One region of the Pseudomonas atacamensis genome, then DNA from elsewhere that is predicted to be linked to it. Evidence: predicted binding sites of a transcription regulator. Region 1 holds the regulator's gene; each other region holds the start of a gene.
The links. The regulator sigma-54, encoded in region 1, starts transcription at its own class of promoters, with help from an activator protein. The targets are predictions, from matches to a motif close to ANTGGCATNNANNTTGCTNT.
Positions count from the first base shown of each region.

Region 2: glnA (type I glutamate--ammonia ligase) is a predicted target of sigma-54. The motif match lies at 2,950-2,969, and genes of this name have one in related genera.
Region 3: flhA (flagellar biosynthesis protein FlhA) is a predicted target of sigma-54. The motif match lies at 2,123-2,142, and genes of this name have one in related genera.

Region 1 covers NZ_CP070503.1:5,078,487-5,083,628, reverse strand. The annotation lists gene rapZ (RNase adapter RapZ) at 1-625, opposite strand, end outside; gene ptsN (PTS IIA-like nitrogen regulatory protein PtsN) at 628-1,092, opposite strand; gene hpf (ribosome hibernation-promoting factor, HPF/YfiA family) at 1,105-1,413, opposite strand; gene JWU58_RS23225 (RNA polymerase factor sigma-54) at 1,487-2,977, opposite strand; gene lptB (LPS export ABC transporter ATP-binding protein) at 3,144-3,869, opposite strand; gene lptA (lipopolysaccharide transport periplasmic protein LptA) at 3,869-4,414, opposite strand; gene lptC (LPS export ABC transporter periplasmic protein LptC) at 4,401-4,973, opposite strand; gene JWU58_RS23205 (KdsC family phosphatase) at 4,982-5,142, opposite strand, start outside.
Region 2 covers NZ_CP070503.1:5,672,172-5,677,313, forward strand. The annotation lists gene typA (translational GTPase TypA) at 1-1,141, opposite strand, end outside; gene thiI (tRNA uracil 4-sulfurtransferase ThiI) at 1,281-2,735, opposite strand; gene glnA (type I glutamate--ammonia ligase) at 3,063-4,469, shown strand; gene JWU58_RS25665 (DUF4124 domain-containing protein) at 4,727-5,142, shown strand, end outside.
Region 3 covers NZ_CP070503.1:4,354,419-4,359,560, reverse strand. The annotation lists gene JWU58_RS19875 (hypothetical protein) at 1-416, opposite strand, end outside; gene JWU58_RS19870 (hypothetical protein) at 494-694, opposite strand; gene JWU58_RS19865 (hypothetical protein) at 818-1,054, shown strand; gene JWU58_RS19860 (DUF6124 family protein) at 1,221-1,580, opposite strand; gene flhA (flagellar biosynthesis protein FlhA) at 2,202-4,331, shown strand; gene flhF (flagellar biosynthesis GTPase FlhF) at 4,343-5,142, shown strand, end outside.

The DNA of each region.
Region 1 (5,142 bases):
GGGCATCGAGGCCGGACTGAGCGCGCAGCTCGGGTTTCCAGTACGGATTGGGCAGGCAGCGCACATCGAACACGAGGTCGGCGTCGACCGGCATGCCGCGCTTGAAGCCAAATGATTCAACCAGAAACGCCGTGCCGGGCTCAGGCTGATTCAACAGGCGCAACTTCAGGGTATCGCGCAGTTGATACAGATTGAGGTTGGTGGTGTTGATTTTCAGGTCAGCCAGATCGGCGATCGGGCCGAGCAGGGCGGTTTCATCGTGAATCGCCTCGGCCAGTGAGCGATTGGCGTTGCTCAGCGGGTGACGACGACGGGTCTCGGAAAAACGCTTGAGCAGGGTTTCTTCGTCGGCGTCCAGGTACAGCACATCGCACTTGATGTGTTTGGCACGGACGTCTTCGAGCAATTCGGGGAAACGTGACAGATGGCTGGGCAGGTTGCGCGCATCGATCGACACGGCGACCAGCGGCTGCGCCAGTTCCGTGTGAATCAGCGCACGCTCGGCCAGTTCCGGCAGCAAACCGGCCGGCAGATTGTCGATGCAGTAGTAGCCGTTGTCCTCAAGGACATTCAGGGCGGTACTTTTACCCGAGCCCGAACGGCCACTGACAATGATCAAGCGCATGATTAGTGCCCGTTCTGCTCGTCCAGTACAACCTGGTACAAGGCTTCGTTGCTCGCGGCGCTGCGTAACTTGTCACGCACTTCCTTGCGGTCGAGCATGCTGGCGATCTGGCGCAACAACTCCAGATGCGCGTCGGTCGCGGCTTCCGGGACCAGCAGCACGAACAGCAGGTCCACCGGAGCGCCGTCGATGGCATCGAAATCAATCGGAGCTTCGAGGTGCAGCAGGGCGCTGACCGGCGCCGTGCAGCTCTTGAGGCGGCAGTGGGGAATGGCGATGCCGTTACCAAAACCGGTGGAGCCGAGTTTTTCACGGGCGATCAACGCCTCGAAGACGTCCTGCATCGCCAGATCCGGCACTTCGCGGTGGATCAGGTTGGCAATCTGTTCGAGGGCTTTTTTCTTGCTGCCGCCCGGCGCGTTCACTTGGGAACGGCCGGGGGTCAGGATGGTTTCAAGTCGGATCATGGGATAGGGGTGTTAACGACCGGTCGCGCCCTGGAGGAGGCTCTGGGTCTTTTCCTTATGCTTTTTGAGTTGGCGATCCAGCTTGTCGGTAAGTGAGTCGATCGCAGCGTACATGTCGGTATCTTCTGCGTTGGCAACTACTTCTCCGCCGGGTATATGCAGTGTGGCTTCAATCTTCTGCTGCAGTTTTTCGACGCACATCGTGACTTGCACGTTAGTGATTTTGTCGAAATGCCTCTCCAATCGGTCGAGTTTTTCCTCGATGTAGGAACGCAGAGGTTCGGTCACTTCCAGTTGGTGTCCACTGATGTTGACTTGCATACAGCTTCTCCTTCGTTGCCAGTGCATAAAGCGGCAGGCCGAAAAGCCTGCCACTGGAACGCTGTAACGTGGCTTACATCAACCGCTTGCGTTCGCTCGAAGGCGCGATTCCGAGGGATTCGCGGTACTTGGCGACGGTGCGGCGAGCCACCTGAATGCCTTGTGCCTCCAGTAAACCAGCGATCTTGCTGTCACTCAACGGCTTTTTCTGATTTTCCGCGGCCACCAGTTTTTTGATGATCGCGCGGATCGCCGTGGACGAGCATTCGCCGCCTTCGGAGGTGCTGACGTGGCTGGAGAAAAAGTATTTCAGCTCATAAATACCGCGCGGGGTATGCATGAATTTCTGCGTGGTCACCCGGGAAATCGTCGATTCGTGCATGCCGACCGCTTCGGCGATGTCATGCAATACCAACGGCTTCATCGCTTCGTCGCCGTATTCGAGGAAGCCGCGCTGATGTTCGACGATCTGCGTGGCCACTTTCATCAGGGTTTCGTTGCGGCTCTGCAGGCTCTTGATGAACCAGCGGGCTTCCTGCAACTGGTTACGCATGAAGGTGTTGTCGGCGCTGGTGTCGGCACGCTTAACAAACCCGGCGTACTGGGCATTGACGCGCAGGCGTGGCACCGATTCCTGGTTCAGCTCGACCAGCCAGCGCTCGTTGTCCTTGCGCACGATCACATCGGGAATGACGTATTCGGCTTCGGTTGATTCGATCTGCGAGCCCGGACGCGGATTGAGGCTCTGTACCAGCTCGATGACCTGACGCAGCTCGTCTTCCTTGAGCTTCATGCGGCGCATCAACTGGCTGTAATCGCGACTGCCGAGCAGGTCGATGTAATCGGCGACCAGACGCTTGGCCTCGGTCAGCCACGGCGTCTTCGCGGGCAACTGACGCAATTGCAGCAGCAGGCATTCGCTGAGGTTGCGGGCGCCGATCCCGGCGGGCTCGAATTGCTGGATGCGATGCAGGACGGCTTCGATCTCGTCGAGCTCGATGTCCAGTTCAGGATCGAACGCTTCAAGAATTTCTTCGAGGGTTTCGTCCAGATAGCCCTGATTGTTGATGCAGTCGATCAGGGTCACGGCGATCAGGCGATCGGTGTCGGACATCGGCGCCAGGTTCAGTTGCCAGAGCAGATGGCTCTGCAGGCTCTCGCCGGCGGATGTGCGGGTGGTGAAATCCCACTCGTCGTCATCGCTGCTCGGCAGGCTGCTGGCGCTGGTCTGGTAGACGTCTTCCCAAGCGGTATCCACCGGCAGTTCGTTGGGGATGCGCTCGTTCCATTCGCCATCCTCGAGGTTGTCCACCGTCGGGGCGGTTTCCTGGTAGGAGGGTTCCTGGATTTCGGCGGGCTTCTGTTCGGCGTTGTCGGCCAGAGGATCGGCGTTGTCGAAGTCGTCGCCTTCTTCCTGGCGCTCGAGCATCGGATTGGATTCCAGAGCCTCCTGGATCTCCTGTTGCAGGTCCAGGGTCGACAATTGGAGCAGGCGGATGGCCTGTTGCAGCTGCGGTGTCATCGTCAGCTGCTGGCCCATTCTCAAGACTAGCGATGGTTTCATGGCAGGGGCTTAACACCTTATTCGCCGGCGCTTTGCGCCATCCACTACAGGGCGCCGAAGCGCCAAACTTAAGCAAATTATATGCCTGAAACTGAAGTGTTTGCCTAGAGCGCTGTAACAATTAAAGCGGATAAATGCGCCTTGAATCGATACAGCGCTGTCGCGCTTACAGGCGGAACTCGTGACCCAGATACACTTCCTTGACCAGATCGTTGGCCAGGATGGTCTCGGCATCACCTTCGGCGATCAGTTGACCGTCGTTGACGATGTAAGCGGTTTCGCAGATATCCAGGGTCTCACGGACGTTGTGGTCGGTGATCAGCACACCGATGCCCTTGGCCTTGAGGTGGTGGATGATCTGCTTGATGTCGCCGACCGAGATCGGGTCGACACCGGCGAACGGTTCGTCGAGCAGGATGAATTTCGGCGCAGTGGCCAGGGCACGAGCGATTTCCACCCGGCGGCGCTCACCACCGGACAGGCTCATGCCGAGGTTGTCGCGGATGTGGCTGATGTGGAATTCCTGCAGCAGGCTTTCCAGCTCCTTGCGCCGACCGGCCTTGTCGAGTTCAGGGCGAGTCTCGAGGATCGCCATGATGTTGTCGGCGACTGACAGTTTGCGGAAGATCGACGCTTCTTGCGGCAGATAGCCGATACCGGCCTTGGCGCGGCCGTGCATCGGCTGGTGGCTGACGTCCAGATCATCGATCAGCACACGGCCCTGATCCGCCTGCACCAGGCCAACGATCATGTAGAAGCACGTGGTCTTGCCGGCGCCGTTCGGGCCGAGCAAGCCGACGATCTGCCCGCTGTCGATCGACAGGCTGACGTCACGCACGACCTGGCGGCTTTTATAGGCCTTGGCCAGGTGCTGAGCTTTCAGAGTTGCCATTACTGGGATTTCTCTTCGGTTTTCTTCTTCGGCTGGATCACCATGTCGATGCGCGGGCGCGATTCGGTGACCTTGCTGCCCGTGGCGCGACCGGCGCTGGCCAGTTTCTTCACGGTGTCGTAGACGATTTTTTCGCCCTGGGTGACGTTGTTATCCTTGTCGATAACCTTGGCCTTGTCGATCAGCACCACCCGATTCTGCTGGGCGTGGTATTGAATCGTCACGCCGTAGCCCTTGACCGGGTTGGCGTCGCCCTGGGTCTGCAACTGCTCGAAATAGGCCAGGTTGCCGACCGAGGTCACCACATCGATGTCGCCATTGGGCGCGCGCGTCATGGTCACGGTGTTGCCTTTAACGATCATCGAGCCTTGGGTAATGATCACGTCACCTTTATAGGTGGCAATGCCATTCTTGTCGTCCAGTTGGGCGTCGTCGGCCTGAATGCGGATAGGCTGCTGCTGATCGTTCGGCAGGGACCAGGCGCTCGCGCTTCCCAGTGCTGCGCCCAGACTGAGCAAAATAGGGAGGGTTTTAACGAGCCTCATACTGTCCTCTTACGTTCGATTGCAGGTGTATCCTGCTGTCCTTCAGGTACGCTTTCATTCCGACGCCAGTCGATACACCGCCAGCGCCCTCGATTCTAACGGGTTGCGCAGTCTGCGCATATTCCTGCTGCGGGAACACGGTCATGCGGGTGCTGGTGATCAGGGTGCCGCGCTGTTTCTCGTCGGTGCGCTGTACGCGTACCGAGTCGATCAATTCCACTTCGGTACCGCCGGAATTCACTTCGCCGCGCTCACTGGTCACGTGCCACGGGAAGTCGGTGCCGCGATACATGTTCAAGTCAGGCTTGGTTACCAGAGTGACATCGGTAGCCTTGACGTGCTCGGCCTTGTCGGAGGTCATCTCGTACTGCACCTTGCCGTCGGGCAGGTACTGAATGGTGTGCGTGTTGGTCGCGTACCAGTCGATCGGATTCTCGGCCGCCGAAACCGGTGGCTTGTCGAGGAAGCGTTCCGGGCTGATGTTCCAATAGCCGACCGCAGCGAAAATCGCCGCGATGCAGCCGAACAGCAGGAAGTTGCGAAACTTTTTGCTAAACATGGTCAGGCTCACAGGTACGCGGCGTTGGCCGCTTCGAGGCGGCCCTGGGCGCGCAGGATCAATTCGCAGAATTCACGGGCGGCACCTTCGCCGCCACGGGCGCGGGTAACGCCGTGGGCGTGTTCGCGGACGAAATCGGCAGCGTTGGCCACCGCCATGCCCAGCCCAA
Region 2 (5,142 bases), 590 kb from region 1:
CCAGCTCGAAGCCTTCGCGACGCATGGTTTCGATCAGTACCGAGAGGTGAAGCTCACCGCGGCCGGAAACCTTGAACTTGTCAGCCGAGTCGCCTTCTTCAACGCGCAGTGCAACGTTGTACAGCAGCTCTTTGTCCAGACGATCCTTGATGTTACGGGAGGTCACGAACTTGCCTTCTTTACCGCAGAATGGCGAGTCGTTTACCTGGAACGTCATGGAAACGGTTGGCTCGTCAACGGTCAGCGGCTTCATCGCCTCGACGGTGTTGATATCGCACAGAGTGTCGGAGATGAACAGCTCGTCGAAGCCGCTGATGCAGACGATGTCGCCGGCAGCTGCTTCGTCAACGTCGATGCGGTGCAGACCGTGGTGACCCATCAGCTTCAGGATACGACCGTTGCGGCGCTTGCCGTCGGCGCTGATAGCGACAACCGGGGTGTTCGGCTTGACGCGACCGCGAGCGATACGGCCAACACCGATAACACCCAGGAAGCTGTTGTAGTCCAGAGCGGAGATCTGCATCTGGAACGGACCGTCACGGTCAACGGCCGGAGGCGGAACGTGGTCGACTACCGCCTGGTACAGCGGAGTCATGTCTTCCGCCATGGCGGTGTGGTCCAGACCGGCAATACCGTTCAGGGCCGAAGCGTAAACAACCTGGAAGTCCAGTTGTTCTTCGGTAGCACCGAGGTTGTCGAACAGGTCGAAGATCTGGTCCAGAACCCAGTCCGGACGTGCGCCTGGACGGTCAACCTTGTTGATCACCACGATTGGACGCAGGCCGGCTTCGAAAGCCTTCTTGGTCACGAAACGGGTTTGCGGCATAGGGCCGTCTTGAGCGTCAACCAGCAGCAGAACGGAGTCGACCATCGACATTACGCGTTCAACTTCGCCGCCGAAGTCGGCGTGGCCCGGGGTGTCCACGATGTTGATGTGGTAGCCGTTCCAGTTGATGGCGGTGTTCTTCGCCAGAATGGTAATACCGCGCTCTTTTTCCTGGTCGTTGGAGTCCATCACGCGCTCGTCGTTGAGCTCGTTGCGCTCCAGGGTGCCGGATTGACGCAGGAGTTTGTCTACCAGGGTGGTTTTACCGTGGTCAACGTGGGCAATGATGGCGATGTTGCGTAGATTTTCGATCACTTGTGTATCTCGATCAGAGGATTCGGTTTGCTGACAAGTCATGGCAGCGATTAGCAGTAGTGTCCGGCATGGCCGTTACAGCTTGACGGCGGTGTCGGGGGGCCGGTGACGCAGGCCACAGGCAAACAGCCCCGGGCACTTAGCTCGGTCGATAAACGCGCACATTGGCATGCCCCTCACTGAGCAAATGGTGGGCATGCAGGCGACTCATCACGCCTTTGTCGCAATACAGCAGGTACTGGCGAGTAGGGTCCAGTTCCTTGAAACGTGCGTTCACTGCATAGAACGGCATCGTCTGTACCTCTATGCCGGCGAGCTCCAGCGGGTCATCCTCGGCGGCATCCGGGTGGCGGATGTCGATGACGATCTGACCGGCCAGCGCTTCGCTGACTTCTTCAATTTGCAAATCCTGGCCCAACTCGTCGATTACCCGATCGATCGGCACCAGTTTGGCGTTGGCGAGCGCACGCTCGAGTACCGCCATGTCGAATTCTTTCTCTTCGTGCTCAACCCGGCCACGCTTGGCGGCAGTCTTGGGGTTGACCGAAATCACGCCGCAATATTCCGGCATGTGCCGGGCGAAATCGGCGGTGCCGATCTCGTTGGCGGTGTCGATGATGTCCTGCTTGTGCGCGACGATCAGCGGTCGCAGCACCAGTTTGTCGGTCACGCAGTCGATCACCGACAGGTTCGGCAGCGTCTGGCTCGACACCTGGGAGATCGCTTCACCGGTCACCAGTGCATCGATGTGCAGGCGTTCGGCGATCTCGGACGAGGCGCGCAACATCATACGCTTCAAAACCACGCCCATATGACTGTTATCGACTTTGCCGAGAATTTCGCCCAGCACTTCCTCGAACGGCACACTGACAAATAGCACGCGTTGCGAGCTGCCGTACTTCTTCCAGATGAAGTGCGCGACTTCCATCACGCCCAATTCGTGGGCACGCCCGCCGAGATTGAAGAAGCAGAAGTGCGCCATCAGGCCGCGACGCATGATCTGGTAAGCCGCCACGGTCGAATCGAAGCCGCCGGACATCAATACCAGCGTCTGCTCCAACGCGCCGAGCGGATAGCCGCCGATGCCGTTGTGCTGGCTGTGAATCACGAACAACCGTTTGTCGCGAACTTCGATACGGACTTCGATTTGCGGCGCTTTAAGGTCGATTCCGGCCGCACCGCACTCACGACGCAGCTTGCTGCCGACGTATTTTTCCACGTCCATCGAGCTGAACGCATGCTTGCCTGCGCGCTTGCAGCGCACCGAGAAAATCTTCCCGGCCAGCGCATCGCCGTAGTGCTGTTTGCACTTCTCGGTGATGTCGTCGAAGTCGCCCAGCGGGTACTCGTCGATCTGCAGAAAGTGCGCGATACCCGGCATGCAGGTCAGGCGCTCGCCCATCTCCTTCAAGGCTTTGGGGTCGGTAACGCGGGTTTCCAGCTCGAGATTGTCCCACACGCCGTTCACCACCACGGCCGGGTCCAGGTCACGGAGCACGGTGCGGATGTTCTTGGCCAACTGGCGGATGAATTTCGTCCGGACAGGTCGGCTTTTGATGGTGATCTCGGGGAAGACTTTTACGATAAGTTTCATGAAAACAGCGCGCGAACGGCCAGCCGAAAAAGGGGGGCGCGGATTATAGCGGAAATTGCTCAAGGTTTAACCAGTTAATGTGCAGAAGGTTTTGCTTGCACCAAAACAGGTCATTTCTGAATTTAAACGCAACATTAAGGGGCGGGATTTGTCGATTAAGTATCTCGCACGCCTTAATAAGGGTGAATTTGGGGCAAAAAACCCATGCTGGGGCACTGGCATGCAATTTGCTCCCTTGTGAGGCAGGTTGCCTTGGCAGAGTATTCGCGCCGGCATCACCATTATTAAGGGCATCCACTACCCGCCCTAATTCACCCGGAGGACACTATGTCGAAGTCGGTTCAACTCATCAAAGATCATGACGTCAAGTGGATTGATCTGCGCTTCACGGACACCAAAGGCACTCAGCACCACGTGACCATGCCGGCTCGCGATGCGCTGGATGACGACTTCTTCGAAGTCGGCAAGATGTTCGACGGTTCCTCCATCTCCGGCTGGAAAGGCATCGAAGCCTCCGACATGATCCTGATGCCGGTCGACGAAACTGCCGTACTCGATCCGTTCACCGAAGACCCAACCCTGATTCTGGTGTGCGACATCATCGAGCCTTCGAGCATGCAGGGCTACGATCGCGACCCACGTGCGATCGCCAAGCGCGCCGAAGAGCACCTGAAAGCCACCGGTATCGGTGACACCGTATTCGCCGGTCCAGAGCCTGAGTTCTTCATCTTTGACTCGGTGAAATTCAAGTCGGACATCTCCGGCTCGATGTTCAAGATCTACTCCGAGCAAGGTTCGTGGATGTCCGACCAGGACATCGAAGGCGGCAACAAGGGTCACCGTCCAGGCGTGAAAGGCGGCTACTTCCCGGTTCCACCGTTCGACCACGACCACGAAATCCGTACCGCCATGTGCAACGCACTGGAAGAAATGGGTCAGTCGGTTGAAGTTCACCACCACGAAGTGGCGACTGCCGGCCAGAACGAAATCGGCGTCAAGTTCAACACCCTGGTGAAGAAAGCTGACGAAGTTCAGACCCTGAAATACGTTGTGCACAACGTTGCCGACGCTTACGGCCGCACCGCGACCTTCATGCCGAAGCCACTGTACGGCGACAACGGTTCGGGCATGCACGTACACATGTCGATCTGGAAAGACGGCAAGAACACCTTCGCAGGTGAAGGCTATGCCGGCCTGTCCGACACCGCTCTGTACTTCATCGGCGGCATCATCAAGCACGGTAAGGCCCTGAACGGCTTCACCAACCCGGCGACCAACTCCTACAAGCGTCTGGTGCCAGGCTTCGAAGCTCCGGTAATGCTGGCCTACTCGGCGCGCAACCGTTCCGCTTCGATCCGTATTCCATACGTGTCGAGCCCGAAAGCCCGCCGTATCGAAGCACGCTTCCCGGATCCGGCTGCCAACCCGTACCTGGCCTTCGCAGCACTGCTGATGGCCGGTCTGGACGGTATCCAGAACAAGATCCACCCAGGCGATGCTGCCGACAAAAACCTGTACGACCTGCCGCCTGAAGAGGCGAAAGAGATTCCACAGGTTTGCGGCAGCCTGAAAGAAGCCCTGGAAGAGCTGGACAAGGGCCGCGCCTTCCTGACCAAGGGCGGCGTGTTCTCCGACGACTTCATTGACGCTTACATCGCGCTGAAATCGGAAGAAGAAATCAAGGTTCGCACCTTCGTACACCCACTGGAATATGAGCTGTACTACAGCTGCTGATCCGGTAGCGCTGCGTAAGTGGCGTGACAAAAGAGGCCTCCTTCGGGAGGCCTCTTTTATTGCTCGGCGCAGTTCATTTACCCTGTGGGAGCGAGCCTGCTCGCGAAAGCGGTGTGTCATTGATCGTTCCCACGCTCCGCGTGGGAACGATCCGTGTTTTGGCTACCAGTCTTTTCAATTCCAGTTATTAACGGTTTTGGCCAACCGCCCCACCTGTCCTATGCTGCTACCCATCGTTTCCAATCCCGGTCGATTTCATGGGTCGCACGTTTCTCTACATTCTGCTGCTGATCGCCCTGCCCGCCGCCGCGCAGATCTACAAGTACACCGACGCCAACGGCAACACGGCGTACAGCAATCAGCCGCCGGACGGCGTGCAGGCGCAACCGGTCGAGCTGCCGCCACTCAATCGGGTCGAGCCGCAAGCACCGAGCGCGCCGCAGGCACCCCACGCAGAACAACCGCAACCAGCGCGCAACGCCTATGAAATCCTCGAACTCGCCGGTCTGCCCACTGACGAGGCCCTGCGCGCCAATAACGGCACCTTTACGGTCAATGTCCTGATCAAACCGCGCCTGCAACCGCCGCATCAATTAAGGCTGCTACTCGACGACCAGCCCTATGGCCAGCCGAGCAACGTGCCGGTCCTGCAATTGATCAACATCGATCGCGG
Region 3 (5,142 bases), 720 kb from region 1:
AGCACGTGCAAGATATCCGATGACTCCTCATTGCCGCTTAACCGTTTAACTACGTAATGCAGTTTGTTAATGCCGTTTATGAACTTGGCTTTCGGAGCGTTCAGCGCGACTCGCTTATTTTCCTCGCCGGGCTCGATAACGGCGCTGTATACGGGGGTTTTCCCTGCATTAATAAATAATTCGACTGATTCATATTCAGCTAGCGTCGCCACGCCTCGGTTCAGCAATAAAGTCCACGGATCGACCACGCACCGCACACTTTCCGGTGTGCCGGAGAATAGGCGTCTGGGAACACTGCCATCAGCAAGACCGGAGGGTTTCACCGGGGTCACCCAGCCAGGTATGAATACCGGGACCAGTTTTAAAACTTCAATCACCTCGTCGGATTGGATGTCGATAGTTGATTCAGTGTCCATGACGCGCTCCTGGCCCTTGAGAGGCAGGCAAATGGGTGAAGCGCTATCACATACTCGTCTGTGAATTTTGCCCACTGTCATATCTGACAGGTAAATGCATGTTTCAGACAAGCGGTCAGAGCCTCGTCGCGGGATTTGACACGAAGCGTCTCGGGCTGCTGGCGCAAGGGCAGCGAGTTCATCGCCCTGTAAATCCGCGAAATCGCTTTGGCCAACAAATTCATGCAGCTTGAGATGCCGGATTTTGCGTCGGGATTCCTGAGTTGCTGCGCGGCCATTGGTCTGAGGCCTCCCTTTACTGTCAACTCTGACAGGTGCCCTCGCCGTGATTTTGCAGTTTGATGCAAGGTGGCACCGCGAACTTGGCGCGGTCAGGCTAGCGAGTGCAAGGGAGCGCGACCATGAAAGGTATTTTCAGCAGCTACGATGAAAAAACCGGCAAAGGCACCATCACGCCGAAGCCCTCGGGACGATGCCTGTCCTTTGCCGAAGCCACGGGTTTTTTTCTGACGGCCAAAGAGTACCGGTTCAGCATTCCAGTGCCTGATGCCCTGCATGCGAAGGTCAAAGTGGGCGGCGAAGTCGAGTTCGAATTGCCCAGGACCAAGAATGGAAAAGTGAAAATCCTTCGGTATTGAGCAACCGTTCGCAAAGCTGCTGAACGGGGCGGCGGTTCTTTATGATCGTTCCCACGCGCAGCAAAGGAATGCAGCCCGGGACGCTCCGCGTCCCTTCCAAAGCCGAACGCAGAGCGTCCGTTGAGGCATTCCCACGCAGGAGCGTGGGAACGATCATCGCGTGTCGCTACTGCGGCAATTCCAGATTATCCAGCACCCGATTCACCGCCAATTCCCCGAGCATGATCAGTTGCGCAATGCCCATCAGCGTTCGGCGCTGGGATGGCTTTACCAGCCCGGCGAATTCCTGGGCGATGGTTTTAGCCGAGGCGAGGGTTTCGCAGGCGTTGGCCAGCAGGTCTTCGTTTTTGGTGTCGGCGGTGACGGCGTACATGGCGCGGGGGCTGAAGGGCGGCGGGGTCGAGCCGGGTGGGCAGAGGTAGTGGTCGAGGGCGCGGTCGGCGGCTTGGTGGAGTTTTTTTGAGTCGAGGGATTCGTAGGGGGAGGTGGGGTCGGTTTCGGGTGGGTTGGGTGTTGGTTTGATCATGGTGAAGCTCCTTTGAAGTGGAGCCGCTACAACCTGTCGCTAAACAGGGAGGGTGGCGGCTGTACGCGGGTTAGCGAACCGGTCAAAGGCACCCGGCAGACCCGAAGGTCTCCCGCATACAGCCACCATGACGAAATCGCGAACATACAGATCCGCAACGAAGCCTGGAACGCTGATGCACCTTTGACATGAGTTCGAGTCGCTAAACCCGATCGCTGATTCGTCAGCGACCGGACCACAATAGAATCCGCCCCCAAAGCGCACAAGCCGGCGGATTCTGGCTTGGCTGTAGGCAATGGCGCAAGGATTTGTAGCCTTGAGACCGTGTCTGCAGGTGTCTTTTAAACAGCTTCGTTTAAATCGAAAAAATGCGCCGCATTCGAAGGCCTCTTCGCGAGCAGGCTCGCTCCCACAGGGGCCGTATTCCAAATGTCCGATTGGGAATGCATTTCAAACTGTGGGAGCGAGCCTGCTCGCGAAGGGGTCAGCCCAATCAGTCGATAATCCCAAGTAAAACCGCTCTATTTCATTCCCCGGCAAAAGTTGGAAAGCTTCTTGCAATAGCCGCCCTGCGCCCGTTCGGGGCGTCAAAAGTTTGCTTTAAAGGAACGGGGAAAACCGGTGGATCGCACTCAGTTATTCAATACAGCACGCACCAACGTTGCCGACCTCAGTCGAGGCAATCTGGGCGTGCCGTTGTTGCTGCTGGTCATGCTGGCGATGATGATGTTGCCAGTACCGCCGTTCCTGCTCGACGTCTTCTTTACCTTCAACATCGCTCTGTCGATCGTCGTCCTGCTGGTCTGCGTGTATGCGCTGCGGCCGCTGGATTTCGCCGTGTTCCCGACCATTCTGCTGGTGGCGACGCTGCTGCGGCTGGCCTTGAACGTGGCGTCGACGCGGGTGGTGATGCTCCACGGTCAGGACGGCCACGCCGCTGCCGGTAAGGTGATTCAGGCCTTCGGTGAGGTGGTGATCGGCGGTAACTACGTGGTCGGTATCGTGGTCTTCGCGATCCTCATGATCATCAACTTCGTCGTGGTGACCAAGGGTGCCGGGCGGATTTCCGAGGTGAGCGCGCGTTTCACCCTCGATGCGATGCCCGGCAAACAAATGGCGATCGACGCCGACCTCAACGCCGGCCTGATCGACCAGAACCAAGCCAAGTCGCGCCGTCAGGAAGTCGCCCAAGAGGCGGAGTTCTACGGTTCGATGGACGGTGCCAGCAAGTTCGTCCGTGGTGACGCGATCGCCGGCCTGCTGATTCTGTTCATCAACCTCATCGGCGGCATGGCTGTGGGTATCTTCCAGCACGGCATGAGCTTCGGCGATGCGGGCAAGGTTTACGCCTTGCTGACTATCGGTGACGGTTTAGTGGCGCAATTGCCATCACTGTTGTTATCTACAGCAGCGGCGATCATGGTGACCCGTGCTTCCGGCTCGGAAGACATGGGCAAGCAGATCAACCGCCAGATGTTCGCCTCGCCGAAAGCGCTGGCGGTGGCCGCTGGTTTGATGGCGGTGATGGGCTTGGTGCCAGGCATGCCGCACTTCTCCTTCCTGAGCATGGCGGCGCTGGCTGCGGGCGGCGCGTACCTGTTCTGGAAGAAGCAGAACGTCGCCAAGGTTGTGGCGCTGGAAGAGGTCAAGCGTCAGCAGGAACTGCTGCCGTCGCCGGCCCGCGCCATGGAAACCAAGGAGCTGGGCTGGGACGACGTGACGCCGATCGACATGATCGGCCTGGAAGTCGGCTATCGCCTGATCCCGTTGGTGGACCGCAATCAGGGTGGGCAATTGCTTGCGCGGATCAAGGGCGTGCGCAAGAAGCTCTCGCAGGATCTGGGCTTCCTGATGCCGACCGTGCACATCCGTGACAACCTCGATCTGGCGCCGAGCGCGTATCGCCTGACGCTGATGGGCGTAATCCTCGCCGAGGCCGAGATCTACCCGGATCGCGAACTGGCGATCAACCCGGGCCAGGTGTACGGCTCGCTCAACGGGATCAACGCCAAAGATCCGGCTTTCGGCCTGGAGGCGGTGTGGATCGAAATCAGCCAGCGCGCCCAGGCGCAATCGCTCGGCTACACCGTGGTCGACGCCAGCACCGTGGTCGCCACCCACTTGAACCAGATTCTGTACAAGCACTCCAGTGAGCTGATCGGCCACGAGGAAGTGCAGCAACTTATGCAATTGCTGGCCAAGAGCTCGCCGAAACTGGCAGAAGAGCTGGTGCCGGGCGTGGTTTCGCTGTCGCAGTTGCTCAAAGTTCTGCAAGCGCTGCTCGCTGAGCACGTGCCGGTGCGTGACATCCGCAGCATCGCCGAGGCGATCGCGAACAACGCTGCCAAGAGTCAAGATACCGCCGCGCTGGTCGCCGCTGTGCGGGTCGGCGTATCCCGTGCAATCGTCCAAAGCATTGTAGGCACTGAGTCCGAGCTGCCTGTAATCACATTGGAACCAAGGTTGGAACAGATATTGCTCAATAGTCTGCAGAAGGCAGGACAAGGCTCGGAAGAGGGCGTTCTGCTGGAGCCGAGCATGGCCGAGAAGCTGCAGCGTTCGTTGATCGAAGCGGCCCAGCGGCAGGAAATGCAAGGCCAACCGGTGATCCTGCTGGTAGCAGGCCCGATTCGCGCGATGCTCTCGCGCTTCGGCCGCCTCGCAGTGCCAGGCCTGCATGTGCTGGCCTACCAGGAAGTACCGGACAACAAGCAAGTGACCATCGTTGCGACAGTAGGGCCCAACGGCTGAGGTAGTGGTTTATGCAAGTTAAGCGTTTTTTCGCCGCCGATATGCGTCAGGCCATGAAGCTGGTTCGCGATGAGCTGGGCGCTGATGCCGCCATCATCGGTAACCGCCGCATTGCCGGCGGCGTCGAGTTGACGGCGGCTCTGGATTACAAACTGTCGGCGCTAGCGCCACGGGTTCCGAACATGGAACTCGAAGACGAGCTGCGCAAGACCCAGTCGCGCATCGTCACCGCCCAGGCCGAGCTGAGCCTGCGTGGCGAAGCCGACGGCAACACCAATCAGCAGTTGTTCGCCGGGCTGCCGTTGACCGCAGGCCTGCCGCTGACTGCTGCCGAGCCGCTGAGCGAGCCGACCTACGCCGCACCGACGCGTCCGGCCGCAGCGCCTGCGCAGGCCTCCGCGGGTGTCGATCCGCGTGCACTGGATTCGATGCGTTTTGAATTGAACAGCCTGCGCGAGCTGATGGAAGTGCAGCTCGGCACCCTGGCCTGGAATCAGTTGCAAGGCAGCCGTCCGGCCCAGGCCAATCTGTATCGCCGTCTGCAGCGCATCGGCCTGTCCGGCCCGCTGTCGCGCGATCTGTTGGCGATGATCACCGATATCGAAGAACCCCGTCAGGCCTGGCGCATGCTGCTCGCGCACCTGGCGCGGATGATTGCCGTACCGGAAGTCGAGCCGCTGGAAGAGGGCGGTGTGATTGCCATGGTCGGCCCCGCCGGCATGGGCAAGACCACCACGCTGGCCAAGCTCGCCGCGCGTTACGTGCTCAAGTACGGCGCGCAGAACGTCGCGCTGGTGAGCATGGACAGCTT